2 linked regions of the Anaerobacillus alkaliphilus genome follow. The protein of the gene in region 1 interacts with the protein of each later gene in a pairwise test. Links are inferred from orthologs where the notes say so. Each region holds a gene or a part of one and is shown in the gene's direction. Other genes may lie near its edges. The genes, in order: rplA and thrS.

Evidence for each region.
Region 2: the proteins of rplA (region 1) and thrS interact in binary tests that used the Escherichia coli proteins (3 or more experiments, as listed by UniProt). The link is inferred for Anaerobacillus alkaliphilus from one-to-one orthologs.

The regions. Positions count from the first base shown.
Region 1 is NZ_QOUX01000019.1:9,462-16,867, forward strand. The notes cover bases 3,574-6,557. They hold rplA (50S ribosomal protein L1), read left to right. Parts: upstream 3,574-4,709; coding sequence 4,710-5,405; downstream 5,406-6,557. Other genes in these bases: nusG (transcription termination/antitermination protein NusG), read left to right, coding at 3,574-4,009; rplK (50S ribosomal protein L11), read left to right, coding at 4,165-4,590; rplJ (50S ribosomal protein L10), read left to right, coding at 5,685-6,200; rplL (50S ribosomal protein L7/L12), read left to right, coding at 6,248-6,557. In the rest of the region: DS745_RS04410 (Mini-ribonuclease 3), read left to right, coding at 1-333; 23S rRNA (guanosine(2251)-2'-O)-methyltransferase RlmB, read left to right, coding at 326-1,075; DS745_RS04420 (NYN domain-containing protein), read left to right, coding at 1,077-1,589; RNA polymerase sporulation sigma factor SigH, read left to right, coding at 1,791-2,441; rpmG (50S ribosomal protein L33), read left to right, coding at 2,858-3,007; preprotein translocase subunit SecE, read left to right, coding at 3,160-3,354; more of nusG, read left to right, coding at 3,476-3,573; more of rplL, read left to right, coding at 6,558-6,610; DS745_RS04465 (class I SAM-dependent methyltransferase), read left to right, coding at 6,739-7,347. UniProt on the Escherichia coli protein: One of the primary rRNA binding proteins, it binds very close to the 3'-end of the 23S rRNA. Forms part of the L1 stalk. It is often not seen in high-resolution crystal structures, but can be seen in cryo_EM and 3D reconstruction models.
Region 2 is NZ_QOUX01000046.1:853,454-860,803, reverse strand. What follows is about bases 3,470-6,397. They hold thrS (threonine--tRNA ligase), read left to right. Parts: upstream 3,470-3,936; coding sequence 3,937-5,859; downstream 5,860-6,397. Other genes in these bases: ytxC (putative sporulation protein YtxC), read left to right, coding at 3,470-3,535. In the rest of the region: DS745_RS19395 (replication initiation and membrane attachment family protein), read left to right, coding at 1-324; primosomal protein DnaI, read left to right, coding at 328-1,257; mqnC (cyclic dehypoxanthinyl futalosine synthase), read left to right, coding at 1,391-2,500; more of ytxC, read left to right, coding at 2,675-3,469; DS745_RS19370 (sensor domain-containing protein), read left to right, coding at 6,644-7,350. UniProt on the Escherichia coli protein: Catalyzes the attachment of threonine to tRNA(Thr) in a two-step reaction: L-threonine is first activated by ATP to form Thr-AMP and then transferred to the acceptor end of tRNA(Thr). The rate-limiting step is amino acid activation in the presence of tRNA.

The DNA.
Region 1 (7,406 bases):
CGTCTAATTGCATCGGGGAAAGTTAGGCCACAACAACTTCATAAGAAAGCAACGAGTTATGTATCAGCAAAGGCGCAGGCAGAAGTAATCAACTGCCTGCTTGCCACTGATTTTTTATCAGAGGAAGAAGTTGCGGTTGTCATGAGAGGTAGAAATGCAAAGCCTGGCAATATTCGCAGAAGTACAGATTTACAAACATATCGATTAAGCACAGCGTTCGAGGCTTTAATTGGATATCTTTATTTACTTAATAGATACGAGAGGCTAGACGAAGTCATTGCGAGAACATTTGCTATCCTCGAAAAAGAAGAAGGGAGTGAAACAAATGAGTAGTGAATTTATTGTTGGTAAAAATCCAGTATTAGAAGCTTTACGCTCGGGTCATACGATTAATAAAATCTGGATTAGCGAAGGGACTCAAAAAGGACAAGTAAATCAAGTAATTGACCTAGCTAAGGAAAATGGCATTCAGTTTCAATTTGTTCCTAAGAAAAAGCTAGAGTCACTAGTTGATACGCAAAATCATCAAGGGATAGTTGCATCAGTAGCGGCGTATGAGTACGCAGAACTTGAGGATTTATTTATCAAAGCTCAAGAAAAAGGGGAAGAACCATTCTTCTTGTTGTTAGATGAAATTGAGGATCCACATAACCTCGGCTCTATACTTCGGACAGCCGATGCAGCTGGTGCTCACGGAGTAATAATTCCTAAACGTCGGGCGGTAGGTTTAACGGCTACTGTAGCTAAAGCATCTACAGGTGCAATTGAATATGTTCCTGTTGTAAGAGTAACAAATTTGGCTAGAACAATGGATGAACTTAAAAAACGTGGACTTTGGTTTGCCGGCACCGATGCCAAAGGAGATACAGATTTTAGACAAGCTAGTTTTGACTTGCCAATTGGGTTAGTTATTGGTAGTGAAGGAAAAGGAATGAGCCGTTTAATTAAAGAGAAATGTGATTTCTTACTCGGAATACCTATGCATGGGAAAGTAACTTCTCTTAATGCATCTGTTGCTGCTAGTCTTTTGATGTATGAGGTGCGTAGAAAGCGTAATCCAATAGGAACGAAGTGAGATGGCTGAGATACTTCTCGTTGATGGCTACAACATTATTGGGGATTGGCCAGAACTAAAAGAGTTAAAGAAAGATGATTTAGAGGGTGCCCGCGATCAATTAATAGAGAAAATGGCAGAGTATCAAGCTTTTAGCGGGATGAAAGTTTATATCATTTTTGATGCCCATATGGTTCCTGGCATAGGAAAGAAATATAAAAACTATCGATTAGAGATCATCTATACAAGAGAGAATGAAACCGCAGATGAACGGATTGAGAAGTTAGTAAAAAAGCTAAAACGTATTGATACACAGGTGTATGTTGCTACATCCGATTTTGTTGAACAGTCAGTTACATTTGGGTATGGTGCATTACGTAAGTCAGCGAGAGAACTCCGAGTAGAAATGGGTATTGTAAAAAAAGGGATCGACAAAGAAGTAAGAAAGTCGAAAAAACGCGAAAACACAACGAAAATTCCGATTTCTGACGAAATGGCAGAAATTTTTGAAAAATGGCGTCGAGGGGACATGTAAGCGGTTGACGAGCCTTAAAACTATACTATATAATATTTCTATATTTAGGTAATTGGTTTTGTTTAAAAAGGTTACAAGTATCGTACTACTAATAAATCTTTTATTTTTCGGTGGTAGTATTAGGGAATTTACATAACCCACTTTCGCTTAATAACTCCCTTTTTAAACGTATACAATTCATCGAAGGTCGGAGGGATGATGGTGAGCATAGAACTCAAGGAAATCACAAATGCTGACTTTGAACAAATGGAAGATGAGTACTTAGTAGACTATGTTCGCGAGGGAGATAGTGGTGCTTTAGAATACCTAATTAACAAGTATAAGAACTTCGTTAGGGCTAAAGCGAGATCGTACTTCTTAATTGGTGCTGACCATGAAGACATAGTGCAAGAAGGAATGATTGGGCTTTATAAGGCAATTCGCGATTTTAAAGGGGACAAGCTGTCTTCGTTTAAAGCATTTGCCGAGCTTTGTATTACAAGGCAAATCATTACTGCAATAAAGACAGCAACGAGACAAAAGCATATTCCTTTAAATTCCTATGTATCTTTGGATCGACCGATTTATGATGAAGAGAGTGATCGCACACTCCTTGACGTCATTTCCGGAACACGTGTAACTGACCCAGAAGAACTCCTTATTAATCAAGAAGAGTTCGATGATATTGAACTTAAAATGGGTGAGATATTAAGTGACCTCGAAAGAAAAGTATTAATGTTATATTTGGATGGTAGATCGTATCAGGAAATTTCTGTTGATTTAAAAAGACATGTTAAATCTATTGATAACGCTTTGCAAAGAGTAAAGCGAAAGCTAGAGCGTTATGTAGAGTTAAAAGGAATAAGCATTTAAAAAAACAGGGCGAGCCCTGTTTTTTAAATTAAGAATTAAGAATTAAGAATTAAGAATTGAGAATTAAGAATTGAGAATTAAGAATTAAGAATTAAGAATTAAGAATTAAGAATTAAGAATTAAGAATTGAGAATTGAGAATTGAGAATTAAGAATTAAGAATTAAGAATTATGAATTATGAATTATGAATTATGAATTATGAATTATGAATTAAGAATTATGAATTATTATAGTGATGCTTCGAAGCACTACAAAAACATTCTTCATTTTACATTCTACATTCTACATTACCAAGAGGGTTTTAAGTAGGGTAATATTGGTTACACTGATATAAGACGTTATTGACACTGTTTAGGCCCTATGATATGGTTTATTAGTATGTGAATATTCTCATTTGTAAGATAGGGGTAGTATAGATGCGTAAGAAAATAGTTCTTGCATGCGATATTTGTAAGTCTCGTAACTATACAACAGAAAAGAACAACGCTACGACTGCAGAAAGAACAGAAATGAAGAAATTCTGCAAGGTTTGTAACGAGCATACCCTTCATCTTGAAACAAAGTAATCTTGTATTCAGTGCATATTTGTACAAGCATATGTATAAAGGGTTAGAAAAATTAACTTGTATCGCAAGCATAATTTTTTCCCCTGACTTGCTTTTATTAAGTATATACAGATTTAATTTAAGTTAGTGTTTAAAGGGTGGAGGTGGCTTGAATGGCTGAAACAGTTAAAAAAACAGGTCAATTTTTTCGTGATGTAGTAAAGGAACTTAAAAGAGTATCTTGGCCTACTCGTAAAGAATTAACTCGATATACTGCAGTAGTAGTTGCTACGGTAATTTTTATAGCAATTTTCTTTGCGGTTGTTGACTTAGGTATTTCTAGTTTAGTTCGCTTTATTTTAGGATAATTGGTCTATCCTTTTATAATAAGAGTTCGTTCAAAAAGGAGTGTATGCCTGCTTTTTTGAACATCCTCTTTAAGTAGGATTGGTCCATAGAGGAGGGAAGGACGAAAAGGTCCTGTTCATTATGGAGAAGAATTGGTATGTTGTTCATACTTACTCAGGTTATGAGAACAAAGTAAAAGCAAATTTAGAAAAGCGTGTTGAGTCAATGGACATGGCAGACAAGATCTTCCGAGTGCTTGTTCCTGTTGAAGAAGAGACAGAAACAAAAAACGGAAAAACAAAGTCTGTAACTCGTAAAGTCTTTCCAGGCTACGTATTAGTAGAGATGGTCATGACTGATGACTCATGGTATGTAGTTCGAAACACTCCTGGTGTAACTGGGTTTGTTGGTTCAGCGGGTGCGGGTTCAAAACCAACAGCGCTGTTACCAGAAGAAGTAGAAGCTATCTTACGTCAAATGGGTGTTGAAGAACCACGTGAAGAGATTGACTTTGAACTTAAGGAATCAGTAAAGGTTAAAGAAGGTCCTTTCGCGAACTTTGTTGGCTCGATTGAGGAAATTTCAATTGAGAAAAGAAAAATCAAGGTTCATGTTAATATGTTTGGTCGTGAGACGCCAGTTGAATTAGATTTTACTCAAGTAGAAAAAATCTAAAATTTATAACTTGCTTTCTTACTTTTAAAATGATAATATCTTATATGTTCTTAAACGCGAGTTAATAGAACAACTTTCGAATAGAAAGTAAATTGAGTGGGAGGATCAATTCTAGGATCCGGTTACCACATCACGGACTTAAGGAGGTGTGTCGCGTGGCTAAAAAGGTTATAAAAATGGTAAAGTTACAAATTCCTGCTGGGAAAGCTAATCCAGCACCGCCAGTTGGACCTGCACTAGGTCAAGCGGGAGTTAACATTATGGGATTCTGTAAAGAATTTAACGCTCGTACTGCTGATCAAGCTGGTTTAATTATCCCGGTTGAAATTACGGTATTTGAAGACCGTTCATTTACATTTATTACGAAAACTCCACCTGCTGCAGTATTACTTAAAGTAGCTGCTGGTATCCAAAGCGGATCTGGTGAGCCAAATCGTAAAAAAGTAGCAACTGTTAAGCGTGATAAAGTTCGCGAAATCGCAGAACAAAAGATGCCAGACCTAAACGCTGCTAACGTTGAGTCAGCAATGCGTATGGTTGAAGGTACTGCACGTAGTATGGGAATTGTTATTGAAGACTAATCCCTTGTTACTAAATGAAGGGACTTAGGAGGGTTGCGATTAGGCTCAGTTTTTTGAGCGCGCAACCTTTATTAGTGGGAGGTACTACCGCTAAAACCACAATCAAGGAGGAAATAAAATTGGCTAAAAAAGGTAAAAAGTATCAAGAGGCTGCAAAGCTTGTTGATCGCACAAAATCTTACCCTGTTGAAGAAGCAATTGAATTAGTGAAAAAAACTTCAGTAGCATCGTTTGATGAGACAGTTGAAGTTGCATTTAGATTGGGTGTAGACCCTAAGAAAGCTGACCAACAAATTCGTGGTGCAGTTGTTCTTCCACACGGAACTGGTAAAGTTCAACGTGTGTTAGTATTCGCTAAAGGCGAAAAAGCAAAAGAAGCAGAAGCAGCTGGAGCTGACTATGTTGGTGATGAGGACTACATCAACAAAATCGCTCAAGGTTGGTTTGACTTTGATGTAGTAGTAGCGACTCCTGACATGATGGGTCAAGTTGGTAAACTTGGACGTGTATTAGGACCTAAAGGTTTAATGCCGAACCCTAAAACAGGAACTGTTACTTTCGAAGTTGAAAGAGCTGTTAATGAAATCAAAGCTGGTAAAATCGAGTACCGTGTTGATAAAGCTGGAAACATCCACGCACCAATCGGAAAAGTTTCTTTCGATACAAACAAGTTAGTTGAAAACTTATCAACTGTAGTTGAAACTTTAGTTAAAGTTAAACCTGCAGCTGCTAAGGGAACTTACATGAAAAATATCGCAGTAGCTTCAACAATGGGACCTGGAATTAAAGTTAACGTTTCATCTGCTACTAAATAGTTCCAGTTGACTCAGGCTTTAATACAAGATATACTAGCCATTGTGAATTGAATAATTCATACCGTAGACAGTAGGTGCGTCTAACGCTTAATTTCCTACCGAGGTTTGTTAAATGTTGATCTAATCAATATAACAAAAGCCTCCGTGTGTCTGCATGGAGGCTTTTCCTATAAGGATCACCTCAAAAAAACGGTATGGTTTTACTACTATCGAACAGATAGTGAATAGAAGACCTTGGGCATGCCTTAAGATTTTCTAATAATCATAGGAGGTGTAAATATGAGCGTACGTGAACAAAAACAACAATTCGGACAAAAACAAGTATTAGTTTCTGAGATCGCAACGAAGCTTCGTGACAGCAAAGCAACAGTAGTTGTTGACTACCGTGGTTTAAATGTTGCTCAGGTAACTGAATTACGTAAGCAACTTCGTGAAGCGAATGTTGAGTTTAAAGTATATAAAAACTCTATGACACGTCGTGCAACTGCAGAAGTTGAGTTAACTGACCTTGACTCAGTTTTAGTAGGACCGACGGCTATTGCTTTCAGTAACGAAGACGTAATTGCTCCTGCTAAAATCCTTAATGACTTCGCGAAAAAGAACGATGCATTAGAAATTAAAGCAGGTATTATCGAAGGTCGATTTGCTTCATTAGAAGAAGTTAAAGCACTTGCTGAACTTCCTTCAAGAGAAGGTTTACTTTCTATGTTGCTTAGCGTTCTTCAAGCTCCAATGCGTAACTTTGCATTGGTTACAAAAGCTGTTGCTGAACAAAAAGAAGACCAAGGTGCTTAATAGCCCGATAAAATTAAATTTAACTTATAACTAGGAGGAAATATAAAATGAGTAAAGAGCAAATCTTAGAAGCAATCAAAGAAATGACTGTTTTAGAATTAAATGACCTTGTAAAAGCAATCGAAGAAGAGTTTGGCGTAACTGCAGCTGCTCCTGTAGCTATGGTTGGTGGCGGTGCTGCTGCTGCTGAAGCTGAGCAAACTGAGTTTGATGTAATCCTTACATCTGCTGGTGCTTCTAAAATCAACGTTATCAAAGTTGTTCGTGAGTTAACTGGATTAGGATTAAAAGAAGCTAAAGCATTAGTTGATGGTGCTCCAGCTCCACTTAAAGAAGGCGTATCTAAAGAAGACGCTGACGCTATGAAAGCTAAGCTTGAAGAAGCTGGCGCTGCTGTAGACGTTAAGTAATTTAATGAAAAAACTCGCATTTATGCGAGTTTTTTTAATTTATATAAAAAGTAAGATGCTAAAAGTATAGATCAGCAAGAGAATAAACATAATGAATCTTGGTGAATAAAGTAAAGGTGTGATAAAACGTGTCGAATCACTATTATTCAGAAAAACCGACGGTTGAAAGTTCTCGTAAAAAATGGGACTCTGAGTTACGGGGAATTAAAATGGTGTTTACATCTGATGCGGGAGTATTTTCAAAGAAAGAAGTAGATTTTGGTACTCGCTTGTTACTAGAAGTATATCAGTACCCATCGATAGAGGGAGACATTTTAGATGTGGGTTGTGGTTATGGTCCAATTGGATTAACTTTGGCTAAGGAAGGACAAGATAGAAATCTAGTAATGGTTGATATGAACGAAAGAGCATTAGAATTATCCGAACTTAATGCGAAGCTTAACGATATCACGAACGTTTCCATTAAAAAAAGCAATCTACTAAATGCGCTTGAAGGAAAAAGCTTTGCTTCGATCCTATCTAATCCTCCTATTAGAGCTGGAAAAAAGGTTATTCATCAATTATTTGAAGAGGCTTATGATCATTTAGAAAATATGGGGGAGTTGTGGATTGTTATTCAAAAGAAGCAAGGTGCTCCTTCTGCTATTGAAAAATTAGAAGAGTTATTTGGAGAAGTTCAAATACAAAAAAAGTCAAAAGGTTATTATATTATTCGCGCAAAAAAACAATTGACTTAAAAATTCATTTGTGTTAGTGTTATTTAATGCGTATGAATATCGTTTTAAACTCATTTTTT
Region 2 (7,350 bases), on another replicon or contig:
AAATCCTATGTAGAAAAAATTGCAGCGCAATGGGCGAGAAAAAATATAAAGACAGTAAAAGAGGCCATGATTTTGGCCAAGGCAGAATATAAAAAACGTAGTCAATGGGAGCAGGGACTTTCAGAGACAGCTGCTACTAAAGAAGTTTCGGCAAAAACACGTCAGAACAATAACCGCTACGTTAGGAAAGATCGCTTGCCAAAGTGGTTAACAGAAGAGAAAAAGGAAACAAAACCAGGTCAAGAGGATGATATCTCCAAAGTGAAAGAAGAGTTAGAGGCAAAACTAAAGCAGTTAAAATTACAACGTAAACAGGAGGGTTAGAGAATGGAATCTATCCAAGAAACGTTACAAAAAATGAAAAATTCTACTAAATTTTTAAATCAATTCCAACGTTTGAAGGAGGAAGTTCTAACTGATAAAGCAATTATGAACTTTATTCAAGCTAACCCTGATATACTTGAAAGTGAGATTGAGCGGAATATCTCCAGACTATTTGAATTTCGGAATGAGAGAAACCACTGTCATCGATGTACAGGTTTAGACCTGTGCCCGAACATGATGAAAGGATACCAACCAGAATTATATTTAGAGCGAGCCCAAATTCAGCTTAAATATAATCCTTGTCAGATGAAACTAAAAGCTGAAGAAAGCAAACGCCAACAAAAATTAGTGAAAAGCTTATATATACCAAAAGAAATTCTTGCTGCTACCTTTGATCATCTTGACCAAGATAATCGCTCAAGGATTTTAGCCATTGCAAAAGCAGTTGAGTTTGCAACAACGGCAACTCCTGGAACATCAGGAAAGGGTCTCTACTTACATGGTAAGTTTGGAGTAGGCAAAACCTATATCATGGGAGCAATTGCCAATGAACTTGCAGAGAGAAATATCTCAACGATGCTTGTTTATACACCGGATTTTTTCAGAGAATTAAAGTCGGGTATTCATGATGGTTCTTATAACGAAAAACTTGATCTTGTAAAAAATGTACCTGTACTAATTTTGGACGATCTTGGTGCTGAAACAATGTCTAGTTGGGTAAGGGATGATATTTTAGGTGTAATCCTTCAACATAGGATGCTAGAAAAGCTACCAACATTGTATACATCAAACTATGATTTTGAAGAGTTAGAAGAACATCTATCCTATTCACAAAAAGGCGGCATCGAACAATTAAAGTCTAAACGCATCATGGAACGCATCCGTCATTTTGCTGAACCAATTTTCATTGAGGGGAAAAACCGTAGAGGTTAGACGATGAAAACGAAGTAAATCTAATTATACATTTTTTCCTAAAGTATGTTACCATAATAAAAGGTGTTTCTTCTGAAATTATTGATATATTAATAGATATGCTGGATTTACTAAGAGAGATGGGGGTTTTTATATGACAATTGACCGTATCCTTGAACGCGCAGTTAGTGGAGAGCGATTAACGATTGAAGACGCTATTCTTTTATACGAGAGCAACGAAGTGGAGAAAATTGGTGCTGCTGCTAATGAAGTTATGAAAAAGTGGCATCCTGAACCAATTACAACGTTTGTTATCGGTAGAAATGTTAATTATACAAATTTTTGTGATACGTACTGTCGCTTTTGTGCTTTTTATCGACCTCCAGGTCATAAGGACGGATATGTATTAGATGATGAAGTAATACTGGATAAAATTCAAGAAACTGTTGATGTTAATGGAACAGAAATTCTCATGCAAGGTGGAACACATCCGGATTTACCTTTAAGCTACTATACAAATTTACTAGTGAAAATTAAGCAACGTTTCCCTACTATTACGATGCATTCTTTCTCTCCTGCTGAGATCTGGAAAATGGTAGAGGTTTCTGGCCATAGTCTAAAGGAAGTTTTACTTCAGCTTAAAGAGGCAGGACTCGATTCTGTACCAGGTGGTGGAGCAGAAATTCTTGACGATCGTACAAGAATGAAGATTAGTAAGAAAAAAGGCTCTTGGGAACAATGGATCGAGTGTATGAAAATGGTGAAGACCGTTGGAATGCACGGTACAGCTACAATGGTAATTGGCTTTGGCGAATCATACCACGAGCGTGCTTTACATCTTCAGCGTGTTCGTGATGCTCAAGACGAAACAAACTGCTTTTTAGCATTTATACCTTGGACATTCCAACCAGATAATACAAATCTTAAAGCTGAAAAAGTAACACCAGAAGAATACTTGAAAAATTTAGCTATTTCTAGATTGTTTCTGGACAACATTCCAAACTTCCAATCTTCTTGGGTTACAATGGGACCAGAAATTGGTAAAAAATCACTTTCATATGGATGTAATGACTTTGGAAGCACAATGATGGAGGAAAATGTTGTTTCAGCTGCAGGAGCAACTCACAAGGTAAATACAAATCTTATCTTACGATTAATTCGAGAAGCGGGGAAAGTACCTGCTCAACGAAATACGAAGTATCACACCCTGCGTGTATTTAAAGAAGAGGAACAAACAGATAAAGATTTTGTGATGCAAAATTAACCAGCAAAGCCGATGACTTCATCGGCTTTTTCTTTTTCCTAGGGTGACGAACTAAGATCTAGATAATTAATTTCTAGTTATACGCATTATTTTGGATAAGCCCCCATATATATGTATAGAAAAAATAGACACTAGAAGGTAGTTTGCGTCTAATTGTTGTGGGAGGGGCTTTCATTGATAGAGATTTATTTACAAAATAAGCTCGATCGTTATGATTTACTTACTAATTTTAAGGCTGGGCTTCAGGCCTTTATAAAGAATGAGGAAGTTGAACTTTCGGAAGTAAGCGATAAACTATTTATAAAAGTAGATGACACAGTTGATTTTAATGAAACAATAAAACCAGCTTTAACTAAAGTATTAAAAAAGCATGTGGTTGAAACAAAAGAAGATGCCTGGCTTTTAGATATTATTGAGAATATATTTTTTTACGAAAACGAAGAAGAACAGTCTCATATTTTAGTAATGGCGAAGTCAATTTTAGCAGGTGAAAGATTAGATTTACCAAATGTAACAAAATTGTTTTCTACCGAAAAAATTATTGAGGATGCATTTAATACTTTTTTAACTAGAGATTGTAATTTTTGTTATGATTCATTTCTAACATTTCGTTTAAGAGGCTATTTGGATAAATTAATTGATTGTGTAGAAATGGCTATTGATGAGTTCCGTCTAGAACAAGAATATCAAAACCTTTTAGAGAGCTTACGATTTTATTTAAAAAAACGTCTACCGAGATTAAATTGTGTTCATCTAGTTATTGATAAAGAAATCTTTTTTTATGATGAGTTCTTCCAACCAATTTCTGACGAAAAACTAGAAACCTTTTTAGACCGTGAAATTGTTTTTGAAAAGGAAATTCCAATTCAAGAAATGGTAATCAGTCCATTAGTTAGTATTGCCCCAAAGGAAGTTCATCTGTATAGTAATGATATTGATAGTGGTGTGATACATTCTATTCAGAATATATTTCAAGAAAAAGTTCAAATATATAGTAAAAGTGTGTTCGAAAAGAAGAACTATAAAATGCATTAAGGTCGTGGAGAGGTATTTTTTTCTAAAAACCAATTTAAACTTGCTTTTCGTAAAATAAATTCATATAATAACGTACATAAGCAAATTACATCCAAAATAAGTTATGATGAGGACATGAGTTTTATTTTACGGTTTAAAGAGAGGGAAGTATAGCTGAGAGCTTCCTAACACGAAAATAGTACTTACCACCTCTGAACTTCAGTAGGGAACTAATAGTATCTACTGACGGCCACAACCGTTATATCTCATGAGACACAAACGTGTACTGAAGCCCCTATTCTGGGTTACTTAGGTACTTGTGTGAATGAGGGTGGAACCACGAGCGCTACACTCGTCCCTTTTTAGGGATGGGTGTTTTTTGTTTTTTATTTTAATTTTTCAGAAAATAAGGAGTGTTAACTATGGAACAAGTGAAAGTAACTTTCCCTGATGGCGCAATACGAGAGTATGATCAAGGAGTAACGACTGAAGATATTGCAGCTTCGATTAGCCCAGGTCTTAAGAAAAAGGCGGTAGCTGGTAAAGTAAATGGTAAAGTTGTTGATTTATTATTACCGATTACGGAAGATGCGGCAGTAGAAATTGTGACACTAGACTCAAAAGAAGGATTAGAAGTTTATCGTCATAGTACTGCTCACTTAATGGCACAAGCACTGAAACGACTGTATCCAGACATTAAACTAGGAATTGGACCTGTTATTGAAAATGGTTTCTATTATGATGTTGACATGGAGCATGTATTAAAGCCAGAAGACCTACCACTAATTGAAAAAGAAATGAAAAAGATTATTAATGAGAATTTACCGATTAGCCGTAATGTTGTTTCTCGTGAAGAAGCTCTTCGCATTTATGAGGAAATTGGCGATCACCTAAAGCTTGAACTTATTCGTGAGCTTCCAGAAGGACAAGAAATCTCTATTTATGAGCAAGGAGAATTTTTCGATCTTTGTCGTGGACCACATCTTCCGTCTACAGGAAAAATTAAGGCTTTAAAGTTAATGAGTATCGCGGGTGCTTACTGGAGAGGAAGTAGCGATAATCAAATGCTGCAACGTATTTATGGAACAGCATTTCCTAAGCAGGGAGATTTAGATGAATATTTACATTTCCTTGAAGAGGCACAAAAGCGTGACCATCGTAAGCTAGGGAAAGAGCTAGACTTATTCATGTTCTCGGAGGAGTCTCCTGGTATGCCTTTCTATCTACCAAAGGGACAAGTTGTTCGTACAGAACTTGAGAACTTCTCAAGAGAATTACAGCGTGCTGCAGGCTACGATGAGGTACGCACACCATTTATGATGAACCAACGTTTATGGGAGCAATCCGGTCACTGGGAGCATTACCATGAAAATATGTATTTTTCAGAGGTAGATGATACGAAGTTTGCAATGAAACCAATGAACTGCCCAGGGCACATGCTGATCTTCAAGAATGAACTTCATTCTTACCGTGACCTACCAATCCGTATGGCTGAGTTTGGTCAAGTTCACCGTCACGAATTAAGTGGAGCATTAAACGGGATGATTCGTGTACGTACGTTCTGTCAAGACGATGCACATATCTTTGTAACACCAAAGCAAATCGAAAGTGAAATTAAAGAAGTCTTTACACTGGTTGATAAAATTTATAAGACATTCGGTTTCGAGTACTCTGTAGAACTTTCGACTCGTCCAGAAAATTCAATGGGTGACGACCGCCTTTGGGAGCAAGCTGAGAACGCTCTTCGTAATGTGTTAGAAGATTTACAACTACCATATCAATTAAACGAAGGTGATGGCGCATTCTACGGTCCAAAAATCGACTTCCACATTAAGGATGCTCTAAAACGTAGCCACCAATGTGCGACAATTCAAGTTGACTTCCAAATGCCAGAGAAGTTCGACTTAACGTATGTTGATGAAAACAACAACAAAGTTCATCCGGTTGTTATTCACCGTGCAATTTATGGATCTATCGACCGTTTCTTTGGTATTCTAGTTGAACACTTTGCAGGAGCTTTCCCAACATGGCTTGCTCCAGTACAAGTGGAAATCATACCAGTAAGTGATGTTCATCTTGAGTATGCAAACCAAGTGAAAGCTAAACTTTCTGAAGCTGGAGTTCGTGTTCACATTGATACTCGTAATGAAAAAATGGGTTATAAAATCCGTGAAGCACAAATGCAAAAAACTCCTTATATCCTTGTATTAGGTGATAAGGAAATTGAAGACAGTGCTGTAAATGTTCGTAAATATGGCGAACAAAATTCAGAAGCTGTTGGTCTTGAAACATTTATCTTTAACATTAAAGAAGAAATCGCTACTAGAAAAAATAACTTAGTTTAATTTAAAAAAACTGCTGAAACAAGTTTCAGCAGTTTTTTTGTGCGCTACTATTACTTAGGTAAATATTTTTCTTCTATAATAAGTTCAATACTGTTTTAAACGGAATAATTAAAGGCTCTTTTCGTAAACATTGCTCCTGCGGTTACTCGTCGCACTAAAAACTGTTGCTTTATACCCTAAAATAATCGGGAAAAATACCCTAGATGAGGATATCAGCCAATAAATTTTTGTAAGAAAAGAGCAATACTTACTAAATTAGTTGTGAATTCTTTGTATCTTTAAGCAACAAACTTTGCGAAAACAGCCTAATTAAAAGAAAGCAAAAATAAAAAAGTTAACAAGATGTACTTACGCAAATGATCAACTTCAGGATATAATAGAGTTTAACTTCTAGTAAAATACAAGTAAAAGTATAGAACAAATACTGGAATATTATCCGAGCTAGAATTACTGGTTATCATTTTATTGATAACTAGAAACCGTTAGTATTATATAGATATCTTAATTGGTAGAATTTTATAAAAGGCTCTTTTCGTAAACATTGTGGCTTTTTATCCTAAAATAATCGGAAAAATACCCTAGATGGAGATTTCAGCCAATAAATTATGTAAGAAAAGAGCGGTACTTACTAAATTAGTAGTAAACTCTTAGTAATTTGTGTAAAAATCCGGCTTTTGGGATTTTTACGGAAGCAACAAACTCTGCGAAAACAGCTTTATAAATATATAAATCGTGATTACTATTAGGTAAGGAGAAGATTTGGCTTCTCAAGGGGGAATGAAAGATGAGCAAGGATGCAGATCGAATTATAACACCGACCAATTTAGTCTCTGACCTAAGAAAAGAGCTCGTTGGACTTCATTTAAATAATATGGAAGTAACGGCTATTTTAGACGAATTAACTGACCTATACACAGTAATTGATCGCTCTACTATTATTGCGATAACTGATGGAAGTGGAACGATCTTAAGTGTTAACGATACCTTCTGTGAAATTTCTAAATATGCAAGAGAAGAGCTCATAGGAAAAAATCATTCAATCTTAAAATCCGGACACCATACCGTAGAATTTTATCAAAATATGTGGAGAACGATCACTTCCGGAAATGTTTGGGAAGGTGAAGTGAAAAATTTGGCTAAGGATGGTAGTTATTATTGGGTGAAAACTACCATTTTTCCATTAATAGACGACACAGGTGAGCCTTATAAGTTTATAGCAGTTCGCACTGATATAACAGAAGGTAAGCTCTATGAAGATAAAGTAAGAGAGTTACTAAAAAATGATTTTGTTCAGGTGATGCAAAGTCTTGATAACCTCGTTTTTAAACTAAAAAAATGTTGTGATGATGACTATGCTTTTACTTTAATTGCGGGTAAATTAGCTAGTGAGCTCGGGCTAAGTGAAGAGGAGCATCTTCATAAGTCAGTCTCAGCTATCTTGCCAGAAGAGACATTAAAGAAATTATTGGTACCTGTAGAGGAAACATTTTT